3 regions of the Kitasatospora sp. NPDC088134 genome follow, and region 2 is predicted to be linked to each of the others. Evidence: predicted binding sites of a transcription regulator. Region 2 holds the regulator's gene; each other region holds the start of a gene.
What was found. The regulator HrcA, encoded in region 2, represses chaperone genes, less so after heat shock. The targets are predictions, from matches to a motif close to TTNGCACTCNGNNNNNCNGAGTGCNAA.

Region 1 (4,348 bases), on a different contig from region 2:
CGGCGACGGCGCCAACACCCCGGCGCTGAACACCGCGGTGCAGGAGTGCGGGCCGCGCGCCATCGTGCTGTGGCGCGAGTCCATGCAGATCCACGACATGCAGTACCAGGCCGCCGACAAGAAGCTGAAGAACGGCGACATCGTCCTGGCGCACTTCCGCGGCCCGTCCGACCTCAAGGGCGAGACCATGACCCAGATGTTCGGCGAGCTGCTCGCCCGCATCCAGGAGCAGGGCTTCGCGGTCGCCCGCCTCGACGACTACATCGCCAAGCCCACCGGCTGACCCAGCATCATCACCGGGCCGGCCGCGGTGCGGGCCACGATCACCGTCACCGCGTTCGGCCCGGCCGGCTTCAGCTGCCGCCGCAGCTCCTCCGGCACCACCTGGGCCCCGCGCTTCTTGATCACCACGGTGCCGATCCGGCGCTCCTTCACCAGCGCCTTCAACCGCTTGACCTGGAACGGCAGCACGTCGGTCAGCTCGTACGCCTGCGCGTACGGCGTCGGCCGCAGCGCGTCCGAGGTGACGTACGCGATCATCGGGTCGATCAGCCGGCCGTGCACCGAGGCCACCACCTCGGCCACCATCCGGCCCCGGATCACCGCGCCGTCCGGCTCGTACAGGTACCGCCCCACCGGGCCCACCGGCGGGTCCGGCAGCGCCCCGCCCGCCAGCGAGTGCCCGCCCGGCAGCAGCGTCGCCCGGTACGGCTCGGCGGCGGCCGTGCCGAACCACAGCACCGCCTCCTTCACCTCGCCCCGGTCCGACACCCACTCCGCCTCGGCGCCCTCCGGCACCAGCTCGTGCGGAATCCCCGGCGCCACCTTCAGCGCCCCGAACGGGGTGCTGCGGGCCGCCTGCACCGCCCAGGACAGCGGCGGCGAGTACGCCTCCGGGTCGAACACCCGACCCCGCGAGGTGCGCCGCGCCGGATCGGTGAACACCGCGTCGAAGCCCGCCGTGTCGACGTCCGCGACGTCCGCCCGGCGGACCTCCACCAGCTCCGCCACGCCCAGCGCCGCCGCGTTCGCCGCCGCCACCTCGCAGGTCAGCTCGTCCCGGTCGACCGCCAGCACCGCGATCCCGGCCCGGGCCAGCGCGATCGCGTCCCCGCCGATCCCGCAGCACAGGTCCGCCAGCCGCCGCACCCCCAGCGCCGCGAACCGGCCCGCCCGCCACTCGGCCACCGAACGCCGGGTCGCCTGCTCCACCCCGTGCTGGGTGAAGTACATCGCGGCGGCGTCCGCCCCGAACTTCGCCTCCGCGCGCTGCCGCAGCCGGGCCTGCTCGAACGCGGCCCGCACCAGCTCCGCCGGGAACTCCCGCCGCAGCCTGGTCGCCAGCGCCAGCTCCTCGGCCGCCGTGAACCCCCGCAACTCGGCCAGCAGCGCCTGCCCCTGCTCGGTCAGCAGCGCCCGGAACGACTCGATCTCCACCGCACCATTGTCGCCGCTCCCGGTCAGCGCCCCAGCCGCGACAGCGACAGCACCGCCAGCACCGGCCCGAGCAGCCCCATCGCGGCCGGCGCGATCCGGTACCCCCGGCGCGCCGACCCCACCAGGAACACCAGCACCGGGGCCAGCGCCCCCACCGCCACCGCCCCGCACAGCACCACCGCGACCGGCGCGTCCAGCGTCACCCCCCACGCCGCCAGCACTGCCGCCCAGACCGCCGCGCACAGCAGCGGCACCTCCGCCGCGACCAACCCGAGCGCACACAGCGCGTCCCGCCCCACCGGCTGCCGATTCACCGTCATGGGCCAAGCCTGGCAAGGGAGTTGCCCCGCGCGCCTGAGTACCGGCACTCAATCCGATCGGGTGTTCGGGGGGTCGAACGGGAACGCCCGTTCGCATCGGAACCGCGGAAGTCCGCGACGCGCCGCGAAACCCGGGCGCGACTCCGTTGGCACTCTGGTTGACTGAGTGCTAACCGCGTCCTATGGTCGTTCCTGGCACTCTCCCCGGTGGGAGTGCTAATCGCGACGATGCGTGTCCGACCCCCGCGACGGCGGGCCCGTGCAGTCGCCACCTACCTGTAAGACAACCCCGTAATCTCCGAAGGGGAGCTCGGACGTGACCACCAGCAGCAAGGTTGCCATCAAGCCGCTCGAGGACCGCATCGTGGTCCAGCCGCTCGACGCCGAGACCACCACCGCCTCCGGCCTGGTGATCCCGGACACGGCCAAGGAGAAGCCCCAGGAGGGCGTCGTCCTGGCCGTCGGCCCGGGTCGCTTCGAGGACGGCCAGCGTCTGCCGCTCGACGTCGCCGTCGGTGACATCGTCCTGTACTCGAAGTACGGCGGCACCGAGGTGAAGTACCAGGGCGAGGAGTACCTCGTCCTCTCGGCGCGCGACGTTCTCGCCATCATCGAGAAGTAAGACGTCCGCGCAGTAAGACGTCCCAGCCCCGCCCCGGAACCGTGTCAGCACTGACAGGGGCCCGGGGCGCGGTTGTTGCTCCACGCACGCAGACCTACCCCTGAGGAAACGGGACCATGGCGAAGACCCTGCAGTTCGACGAGGACGCCCGCCGCTCGCTGGAGCGCGGTGTCAACAAGCTGGCCGACACCGTCAAGGTGACCATCGGCCCCAAGGGCCGCAACGTCGTCATCGACAAGAAGTTCGGCGCCCCCACCATCACCAACGACGGTGTGACCATCGCCCGCGAGGTCGAGCTCGACGACCCGTACGAGAACCTCGGCGCGCAGCTGGTCAAGGAGGTCGCCACCAAGACCAACGACGTCGCGGGCGACGGCACCACCACCGCCACCGTGCTCGCCCAGGCCCTGGTCAACGAGGGCCTGCGCAACGTCGCCGCCGGCGCCGGCCCGGCCGCCCTGAAGAAGGGCATCGACAAGGCCGTCGCCGCCGTCTCCGAGCACCTGCTCTCCATCGCCCGCGAGATCGAGGGCAAGGACGACGTCGCCGCCGTCGCCTCCCTCTCCGCCCAGGACACCCAGGTCGGCGAGCTGATCGCCGAGGCGATCGACAAGGTCGGCAAGGACGGTGTGATCACCGTCGAGGAGTCCAACACCTTCGGCGTCGAGCTCGAGTTCACCGAGGGCATGCAGTTCGACAAGGGCTACCTGTCCCCGTACTTCGTCACCGACGCGGAGCGCCAGGAAGCCGTCCTGGAGGACCCGTACGTCCTCATCACCCAGGGCAAGATCTCCTCGATCCAGGAGCTCCTGCCGCTGCTGGAGAAGGTCCTGCAGGCCGGCGGCTCCCGCCCGCTGCTGATCATCGCCGAGGACGTCGACGGCGAGGCCCTCTCCACCCTGGTGGTCAACAAGATCCGCGGCACCTTCAACGCGGTCGCGGTCAAGGCCCCCGGCTTCGGCGACCGCCGCAAGGCCATCCTCGGCGACATCGCCACCCTCACCGGCGGCCAGGTCGTCTCCGAGGAGGTCGGCCTCAAGCTCGACCAGGTCGGCCTGGACGTGCTCGGCACCGCCCGCCGGATCACCGTCACCAAGGACGAGACCATCGTGGTCGACGGCGCCGGCGACTCCGCCGAGGTCGCGGGCCGGGTCGCCCAGATCAAGGCCGAGATCGCCAACACCGACTCCGACTGGGACCGCGAGAAGCTCCAGGAGCGCCTCGCCAAGCTGGCCGGCGGCGTCTGCGTGATCAAGGTCGGCGCGGCCACCGAGGTCGAGCTCAAGGAGCGCAAGCACCGCCTGGAGGACGCCATCTCCGCGACCCGCGCCGCGGTCGAGGAGGGCATCGTCGCCGGTGGTGGCGCCTCGCTCGTCCACGCCGCGAAGGTCCTGGCGGACGGCCTCGGCCTGTCCGGCGACGAGGCCACCGGTGTCGCGGTCGTCCGCAAGGCGCTCGCCGAGCCGCTGCGCTGGATCGCCCAGAACGCCGGCCTGGAGGGCTACGTCATCACCTCCAAGGTCGCCGAGCTGGAGCCCGGCCAGGGCTACAACGCCGCCACCGGCGAGTACGGCGACCTGGTGAAGGCCGGCGTCATCGACCCGGTCAAGGTCACCCGCTCCGCCCTGGAGAACGCCGCCTCCATCGCCTCCCTGCTGCTCACCACCGAGACCCTGGTGGTCGAGAAGAAGGAAGAGGACGACGCCGCGGGCCACGGCCACTCGCACGGCGGCCACGGCCACAGCCACTGAAAACGGCCGGCCGCCAGGCACTGAAGGGCGCGAGGAACTGCGCGACCGGCCCCGCACTCCCGTAGTGCGGGGCCGGACCGCCGGGGCCTCGCGCCCTTTCGCGTGCCCGCGGGCCGCCCGGCGGGTTCCGTACAGTTGACCCCGTGATCGAGGCTCGTCATCTCCGCGTCCTGCACGCCGTCGCCCGGACCGGGTCGTTCTCCGCCGCGGCGCGGGAG
Region 2 (4,348 bases):
GGCCAGCCGCGGGTAGGCGCGCTCGTCGCGCTCCACCGGGTCGGGCGAGCGCAGCGCCGCGACGACGGCGGCCAGTTCGGCGTCGGACGGGTCACGGTCGGGCAGCGCGGTCCAGTCGATCACGACCGGCCACCCTAGGGGCCCGCCCGTGCGACCACCAGCGAATAACCCGCGGGGCGGAGGAAGGACGTTGCGGCGGGGAAGGCGGGAGGGGCCGGGAACCGGAGGGGGCTGGGCGGAGAAGGAAGGGGGGAGGGGACGGGAACCGGAGGGAGGGGGCGCGGGCCGGGCGGGAGGAAGGACCGGGCCGGGGGAGAGGAGGGGCGCGGGGTCAGGTGAGACCCGGGGCGCCCCAGACCGGGAACCAGCGGGAGAGGTCCGGTTCGATCCGCAGGTCGTTGCCGAGCATCGCCTTGACCTGGAGCTCCAGGGCGTTGTCGCGCTTCTCGCCGCCGCCCGCGACCGGCGCGAACGGGTAGAAGGTGCCGCGCTTGTAGAGGTAGACCAGGGCCAGCGCCCGGCCGCCGGGGTCGCGGAAGCCGACCAGGGAGCAGAGCAGTTGCGGGCCGAACCCGTTGGCCTCCAGCTCGCTGTTGACGGCGTGCAGGTCGTTCACCAGGTCGGGGAGTTCGTCGGGGGTGTGCCGGGCCAGCAGCCAGGAGTACCCGTAGGCGTCGCGGGAGGCTTCGACGGGGGTGCCGCCGCGGCCGGTGTCGGCGTCCAGCAGGGCCCGGACCTGGGACTGCACCTCGGCGAAGGCGGCGCCCTCGACGGCGGCGAAGCAGACCGAGCCGAGCCCGGTCGGGGTGAACCCGGCGGCGGCCTGCAGGGTCAGCGCGGCCGAGGGGACGCCGAACAGCTGGTCGAGGTCGGGCTTCACCGGCTTGGTCCGGCCGAACAGCGCGTCCAGGAATCCCACGGGGCAAGGCTCCTCACGGATCGTTGACGGGAAAGGGAGGGGGAACGGTCACTGTCCGAGTTCGCCGGAGATCTTCGCCAGCTGCGCCAGCCGCTGCTCCAGCGACGGGTGGGTGGAGAACAGCTGCGCGGCGGCCTCCTTGGCGCTCAGCGCGGGCGCGAAGTAGAAGGCGTTGTAGGGCTGGGCCTGCCGCAGGTCCTTGGTCGGGATGGCGCCGATCTGCCCGGTGACCTTGGTGAGTGCCGAGGCCAGCGCGGAGGGGCGGCCGGTGAGCTGGGCGGCGGCCCGGTCGGCGGCGAGTTCGCGGTAGCGGGACAGCAGCCGGGTGAGCAGGAAGCTGATCGCGTACACCACCATCGACACCAGCGGGATCAGGATCATCGCGATCGCCGCGTTCTGGTCGTTGTTGTTGCGGTTGTTGCCGCCCATCATGCCGCCGTACAGGGCGATCCTGGTGATCGCGCCGGCCAGCACGCCGAGGAAGCCGGCCACCGTCATCACCGCGACGTCCCGGTGCGCGACGTGCGAGAGCTCGTGGGCGAGGACGCCCTCCAGCTCCTCCGGCTCCAGCCGGCGCAGCAGGCCGGTGGTCACGCAGATCACCGCGTTCTGCGGGTTGCGGCCGGTGGCGAAGGCGTTCGGCATGTCGTTGTCGGCGACCGCGACCCGGGGCTTGGGCATGTCGGCGAGCGCGCACAGCCGGTCGACGGCGCCGTGCAGCTCGGGGTACTGCTCGGGCGAGACCTGGTGGGCGCCCATCGCCCGCTCGGTGATCTTGTCGGAGAACCAGAACTGGGCGACGAACAGGCCGCCGGAGATCAGCACCACCAGCGGCCAGGCGCCGCGCAGCAGCACGATCAGCAGGCCGGTGAAGCCCACGTAGACCAGGCCGATCAGGAACATGGTCACGACCATCCGGCCGGTCAGTCCGCGGTCGGGGGCGAACCGGGAGTGCTGTGCCGCCATCGCTGCGCCTCCTCTGCCTGGCCGGGCCGCGCCGCCGCTGCCCCGCTCGCCTTCGATGCTGCCACCGGGCGGGGCCGCGGGCACCATGCGAAACGGGGGGAATCGGGGGGAATCCGACACGCGCGGGGCGGGGGGCGGTTTTCGGACGAGGATCACGTGGGCGGACCGTTCCTGCCGTCAGGCCCGGGCCGTACACTGGCACGTACGGTTCTGGCACTCTGCCCAGTTGAGTGCCAGGCGGGGGCGGTGAGCCCCCGGAGACCGGAACGACCGCAGCAAGCGGACCGACCAGACCGACGGACGACGACGGAGGTGCCCGACCGTGCAGGACGACGGCAAGCCCGACGGCAAGCCCGACGGCCGTCTGATCGAGACCCGCCCGTCCGTGCGTCCGCTGGACGAGCGGCGGCTGGCGGTGCTCCGCGCGATCGTCCAGGACTACGTGGGCACCGAGGAGCCGGTCGGCTCCAAGGCGCTGGTGGAGCGGCACAACCTGGGCGTCTCCCCGGCCACCGTCCGCAACGACATGTCCGCGCTGGAGGAGGAGGGGTACATCCACCAGCCGCACACCAGCGCGGGCCGGATCCCCACCGACAAGGGCTACCGCCTGTTCGTCGACCGCCTCGCCGAGGTCAAGCCGATGACGCCCCCGGAACGCCGGGCGATCCGGCACTTCCTGGAGGGCGCGGTCGACCTGGACGACGTGGTGGCCCGCACGGTGCGGCTGCTCGCGCAGCTGACCCGGCAGGTCGCGGTGGTCCAGTACCCGTCGCTGACCCGCTCCACGGTCCGGCACATCGAACTGGTGTCGCTCACCCCGACCAAGCTGATGCTGGTGCTGATCACCAACACCGGCCGGGTCGAGCAGCGGATGGTCGACTGCCCGGGCCAGGTCGGCGAGGCCCTGCTGGGAGACCTGCGGGCCAGGCTGAACGGCATGGCGGGCGGCTGCCGGCTGCCCGAGGTGCCGACCGTCCTGGAGGACCTGCCGGCCGGTTTCGAGCCGGCCGAGCGGTCGATCGTCAGCACCGTGCTGAGCGTGCTGTTCGAGGCGCTGGCCGAACAGAGCGAGGAGCGGATCATGCTGGCGGGCACCGCCAACCTGACCCGCTTCGGCCACGACTTCCCGCTGACCATCCGTCCGGTGCTGGAGGCGCTGGAGGAGCAGGTGGTGCTGCTGCGCCTGCTGGGTGAGACGGCGGACTCCGCGATGACGGTCCGGATCGGCCACGAGAACGCCTACGAGGGCCTGAATTCCACGTCGGTGGTCTCGGTCGGTTACGGTTCGGGCGATCAGAGCGTGGCGAAGCTGGGAGTGATCGGTCCGACCAGGATGGATTACCCGGGCACAATGGGGGCGGTGCGCGCGGTGGCACGGTACGTCGGCCAGATCCTGGCCGAGTCATAGCTGCTCGGGACGGCAAGGTCTGTGTGGGACACTCGCGCAGAGCCATCGCAGAGCACTTCTAGAGGCGGAACAAACCGGAGCATTTGGTGGCCACGGACTACTACGCGGTACTCGGCGTCCGACGCGACGCGGGGCAGGACGAGATCAAGAAGGCGTTCCGACGCCTTGCCCGTGAACTGCACCCGGACGTCAACCCGGACCCGAAGACGCAGGAGCGGTTCAAGGAGATCAACGCCGCCTACGAGGTGCTCTCCGATCCGCAGAAGCGTCAGGTCTACGACCTCGGCGGCGACCCGCTGTCGCCCGGCGGCGGGGCGGGCGGGTTCGGCGCGGGCGCGGCCGGGTTCGGCTTCTCCGACATCATGGACGCCTTCTTCGGCGCCGCGACGGGCCAGCGCGGCCCGCGCTCGCGGACCCGCCGCGGCCAGGACGCCATGATCCGGCTGGAGATCACCCTGGAGGAGGCCGCGTTCGGCACCACCAAGGAGCTCCAGGTCGACACCGCCGTCACCTGCACCACCTGCAACGGCGAGGGCGCGGCCCCCGGCACCTCCGCCCAGACCTGCGACATGTGCCGCGGCAAGGGCGAGGTCTCCCAGGTCACCCGGTCCTTCCTGGGCCAGGTCATGACCTCCCGCCCCTGCCCGCAGTGCCAGGGCTTCGGCACCGTGGTCCCGACCCCGTGCCCGGAGTGCGCCGGCGACGGCCGGGTCCGGGCCCGCCGCACCCTGACGGTCAAGATCCCGGCCGGCGTCGACAACGGCACCCGGATCCAGCTGGCGGGCGAGGGCGAGGTCGGCCCCGGCGGCGGCCCCGCCGGCGACCTGTACGTGGAGATCGCCGAGACCAGCCACCCGACCTTCCAGCGCCGCGGCGACGACCTGCACTGCACCGTCACCATCCCGATGACCGCCGCGTCGCTCGGCACCCAGGTGCCGCTGCAGACCCTGGACGGCCTGGAGGAGGTCGACATCCGGCCCGGCACCCAGTCCGGCCAGTCGATCCCGCTGCACGGCCGCGGCATCACGCACCTGCGCGGCGGCGGCCGGGGCGAC
Region 3 (4,348 bases), on a different contig from region 2:
GAGCTTCGCCTGCCTGGAGTGCTTCGGCCCGCTGGAGATCGCCTACGACTACACCGGCCACGACGCCGAGGAGCTGCGCAAGCGGATCGAGGCCGGCCCGGCGTCGATCTGGCGCTACGCCCCGCTGCTGCCCGTCCCGGCCGATGTCGCGGGCAAGCCGAACCTGAACCCGGGCTGGACCCCGCTGGTCAAGGCCGACAACCTGGGCCGCGAGCTGGGCTTCACCGCGCAGCTGCACATCAAGGACGACTCCGGCAACCCCACCCACTCCTTCAAGGACCGGGTGGTGGCCTGCGCGATCGAGGCCGCCCGCGCCTTCGACTTCACCACCCTCTCCTGCTCCTCCACCGGCAACCTGGCCGGCGCGGTGGGCGCCGCCGCCGCCCGGGCCGGCTTCAAGTCCTGCGTGTTCATCCCGCACGACCTGGAGCAGGGCAAGGTCGTGATGGCCGGCGTGTACGGCGGCGAGCTGATCGGCATCGACGGCAACTACGACGACGTGAACCGGTTCTGCTCCGAGCTGATCGGCGACCCGGCCGGCGAGGGCTGGGGCTTCGTCAACGTCAACCTCCGCCCGTACTACGGCGAGGGCTCGAAGACGCTGGCCTTCGAGATCTGCGAGCAGCTCGGCTGGCGGCTGCCCGAGCAGATCGTGATCCCGATCGCCTCCGGCTCCCAGCTCACCAAGATCGACAAGGGTCTGCAGGAGCTGATCAAGCTCGGCCTGGTCGAGGACCGCCCCTACAAGATCTTCGGCGCCCAGGCCGAGGGCTGCTCCCCGGTCTCCGCCGCCTTCAAGGCCGGCCGGGACGTGATCAAGCCGGTCAAGCCGGACACCATCGCGAAGTCGCTGGCGATCGGCAACCCGGCCGACGGCCCGTACGTGCTGGACATCGCCCGCCGTACCGGCGGCGCGGTCGAGGACGTCACCGACGCCGAGGTGGTCGAGGCGATCAAGCTGCTGGCCCGGACCGAGGGCATCTTCGCCGAGACCGCGGGCGGGGTCACCGTCGGCGTGCTGAAGAAGCTGGTCGAGACCGGCCAGCTGGACCCGGCCAAGGAGACCGTGGCGATCAACACCGGCGACGGCCTGAAGACCCTCGACGCGGTCGCCGACGCCGGCCTGACCGCCGTGATCAGCCCGACGCTGGAGGCCCTCCGCGCCAGCGGAATTCTCGATTGAGCGCAGCCGCGCCACTGGCCTCGCCACCGCCTGACACCCCCCGCACCCCCACCCGACGCCGCCGTACGCCCGAGGAGCACCGCATGAGCGCCACCGTCCGCATCCCCACCATCCTGCGCACCTACACCGGCGGCGCCGCCGAGGTCACCGCCGAGGGCGCCACCCTGTCCGCCGTCATCGCGGACCTGGAGGCGAACCACGCGGGCATCGCCGCCCGCCTGCTGGACGACACCGGCAAGCTGCGCCGCTTCGTCAACGTGTACGTGAACGACGACGACGTGCGCTTCGCCGAGGGCCTGGAGACCGAGATCAAGGACGGTGCCTCGGTGTCGATCATCCCCGCGGTGGCCGGCGGCTGCTGAGGCCCCAGCGCATTCACGGAGCCGCCGCCGGACCCGGAATTGCTTTTCCGGCCCGTCCGGCGGCGGCTCCGGGCGTATCCGCGCACGTATCGGCCTGTGTATCGGCCGAATGCCGGGGGTTTCCCACCTGGTGGGCCGCTGGAATTCCGCTCGGGGCGGAGCGGTAGAGTGCCGGTGCGGGCGTTCCCCGTCGCGGACCGTTTCAATCCTGATTTTCCGCACCGCCCCGCACTCCGGCGCAGCCCGCGCACCGCACCGTGCCCCGCCCGTTCAGCGCCGCCTTCCGTCCCGGCTTCCGAGACGCGAGCCGGACCGTCCGCCGACCGTTCTGTCAGGCCGCCGTCAGAATTATGCCGGCGATTTGCGGTGGTGCGTCCGTTATGCCCGGTGGCAATTGTCGGCCGATGCGCCTTTCGCCCCGTCATATCCCTTGCCCTGCTTGGCCATTCCCGGAAATTTGGGCCTGTTGCAGAGGGCGCATATCCGGATACATTCAGCCGCGACAGAGGCTGCGCCGTACGGGGGGGAGTCCCCAGGCCGGCCTTCCAGACCTCCGGGTCCGCGTCCGCGGATCTCTGAAGGGCCAGCACAGCACAAGGGGAGTTCGGAATGGCTCAGGGCACCGTCAAGTGGTTCAACGCCGAGAAGGGCTACGGCTTCATCGCGGTCGACGGTGGAGCGGACGTGTTCGTCCACTACAGCGCGATCCAGATGGACGGCTACCGCACCCTGGAAGAGGGCCAGCGGGTCGAGTTCGAGATCTCGCAGGGTCAGAAGGGTCCGCAGGCCGACATGGTCCGCGCCCCCGGCGCCTGACGGCACCGGAAGACCGCAAGCGCACGGCCCGGCGGGCCTGTTCCCGACGCATCGCGTCCGGGGGCAGGCCCGTCGGCCGTTCCGGGCCTCCGGCGGCGGTCCGGGGGCGACCCCGGGGGTTTCCCGGCGGGACCGTTGGCGCGGGCGAATGGGCTTGCACTCGACACCCGAGAGTGCTAATCATTGGCGTTAGCACTCGCAGTGTGAGAGTGACAAACGGACCGGGCCGGTGAGGCTCCGGAGGCGGTAGGGGAAGGGACCCCCGCTTCCTGGGCCGTCCGTCGCGGGCACCCCTTGGTCCGAGCAGTCGACCGTGTCCCGGAGGACCACTTCTGATGGCCAAGATCATCGCCTTTGACGAGGAAGCCCGCCGCGGCCTTGAGCGTGGCATGAACCAGCTTGCCGACGCCGTGAAGGTCACGCTCGGCCCCAAGGGTCGCAACGTCGTCCTGGAGAAGAAGTGGGGCGCCCCCACCATCACCAACGACGGTGTCTCCATCGCCAAGGAGATCGAGCTCGAGGACCCGTACGAGAAGATCGGCGCCGAGCTCGTCAAGGAGGTCGCCAAGAAGACCGACGACGTCGCGGGTGACGGCACCACCACCGCCACCGTGCTCGCCCAGGCGCTCGTCCGCGAGGGTCTGCGCAACGTCGCCGCCGGCGCCAACCCGATGGCCCTGAAGCGCGGCATCGAGAAGGCCGTCGTCGCCGTCTCCGACCAGCTGCTGGCCCAGGCCAAGGACGTCGAGACCAAGGAGCAGATCGCCTCCACCGCCTCGATCTCGGCCGCCGACACCCAGATCGGCGAGCTCATCGCCGAGGCGATGGACAAGGTCGGCAAGGAAGGCGTCATCACCGTCGAGGAGAGCAACACCTTCGGCCTGGAGCTCGAGCTCACCGAGGGCATGCGCTTCGACAAGGGCTACATCTCCGCCTACTTCGCCACCGACCTGGAGCGCATGGAGACGAGCTTCGAGGACCCGTACATCCTCATCGCCAACTCCAAGATCTCCTCGGTCAAGGACCTCCTCCCGCTGCTGGAGAAGGTCATGCAGAGCGGCAAGCCGCTCGTCATCATCGCCGAGGACGTGGAGGGCGAGGCCCTCTCCACCCTGGTCGTGAACAAGATCCGCGGCACCTTCAAGTCCGTCGCCGTCAAGGCCCCGGGCTTCGGCGACCGCCGCAAGGCCATGCTCGGCGACATCGCCATCCTGACCGGCGGCACCGTGATCTCCGAGGAGGTCGGCCTCAAGCTCGAGAACGCCGGCCTGGACCTGCTGGGCACCGCCCGCAAGGTCGTCATCACCAAGGACGAGACCACCATCGTCGACGGCGGCGGTGACAGCGACCAGGTCGCCGGCCGGGTCAACCAGATCCGCGCCGAGATCGAGAACTCCGACTCGGACTACGACCGCGAGAAGCTCCAGGAGCGCCTCGCCAAGCTGGCCGGCGGCGTGGCCGTCATCAAGGCCGGCGCGGCCACCGAGGTCGAGCTCAAGGAGCGCAAGCACCGCATCGAGGACGCGGTGCGCAACGCCAAGGCCGCCGTCGAGGAGGGCATCGTCGCCGGTGGTGGCGTCGCCCTGCTGCAGGCCGGTGTCGCGTTCGACAAGCTGGAGCTGGAGGGCGACGAGGCCACCGGTGCCAACATCGTCCGCGTGGCCCTGGAGGCCCCGATCAAGCAGATCGCGACCAACGCCGGCCTCGAGGGCGGCGTCGTGGTCGAGAAGGTCCGCAACCTGCCCGCCGGCCACGGCCTGAACGCCGCGACCAACGAGTACGTCGACCTGATCGCCTCCGGCATCATCGACCCCGCCAAGGTCACCCGCTCCGCCCTGCAGAACGCCGCCTCCATCGCGGCCCTGTTCCTCACCACCGAGGCCGTCATCGCCGACAAGCCGGAGAAGGCCGCCGCGGCCGCCGGCGGCGGCATGCCGGGCGGTGACATGGACTTCTGATCCCCTCGGGATCGGAACGTTCCACACGT

Region 1: a site for HrcA is predicted at 1,904-1,930, ahead of groES (co-chaperone GroES). Genes of this name have one in related genera too.
Region 3: a site for HrcA is predicted at 2,551-2,577, ahead of groL (chaperonin GroEL). Genes of this name have one in related genera too.

Annotation. Positions count from the first base shown of each region.
Region 1 is NZ_JBIUTD010000004.1:412,606-416,953, forward strand. Features, by position in the region: gene ACIOHG_RS09845 (polysaccharide deacetylase family protein) at 1-283, shown strand, start outside; gene ACIOHG_RS09850 (methyltransferase domain-containing protein) at 259-1,437, opposite strand; gene ACIOHG_RS09855 (hypothetical protein) at 1,461-1,757, opposite strand; gene groES (co-chaperone GroES) at 2,074-2,379, shown strand; gene groL (chaperonin GroEL) at 2,496-4,130, shown strand; gene ACIOHG_RS09870 (LysR family transcriptional regulator) at 4,274-4,348, shown strand, end outside.
Region 2 is NZ_JBIUTD010000023.1:69,121-73,468, forward strand. Features, by position in the region: gene ACIOHG_RS28555 (DUF2785 domain-containing protein) at 1-123, opposite strand, end outside; gene ACIOHG_RS28560 (hypothetical protein) at 332-919, opposite strand; gene htpX (zinc metalloprotease HtpX) at 968-1,885, opposite strand; gene hrcA (heat-inducible transcriptional repressor HrcA) at 2,280-3,293, shown strand; gene dnaJ (molecular chaperone DnaJ) at 3,380-4,348, shown strand, end outside.
Region 3 is NZ_JBIUTD010000014.1:70,862-75,209, forward strand. Features, by position in the region: gene thrC (threonine synthase) at 1-1,183, shown strand, start outside; gene ACIOHG_RS22105 (MoaD/ThiS family protein) at 1,267-1,545, shown strand; gene ACIOHG_RS22110 (cold-shock protein) at 2,155-2,361, shown strand; gene groL (chaperonin GroEL) at 2,697-4,319, shown strand.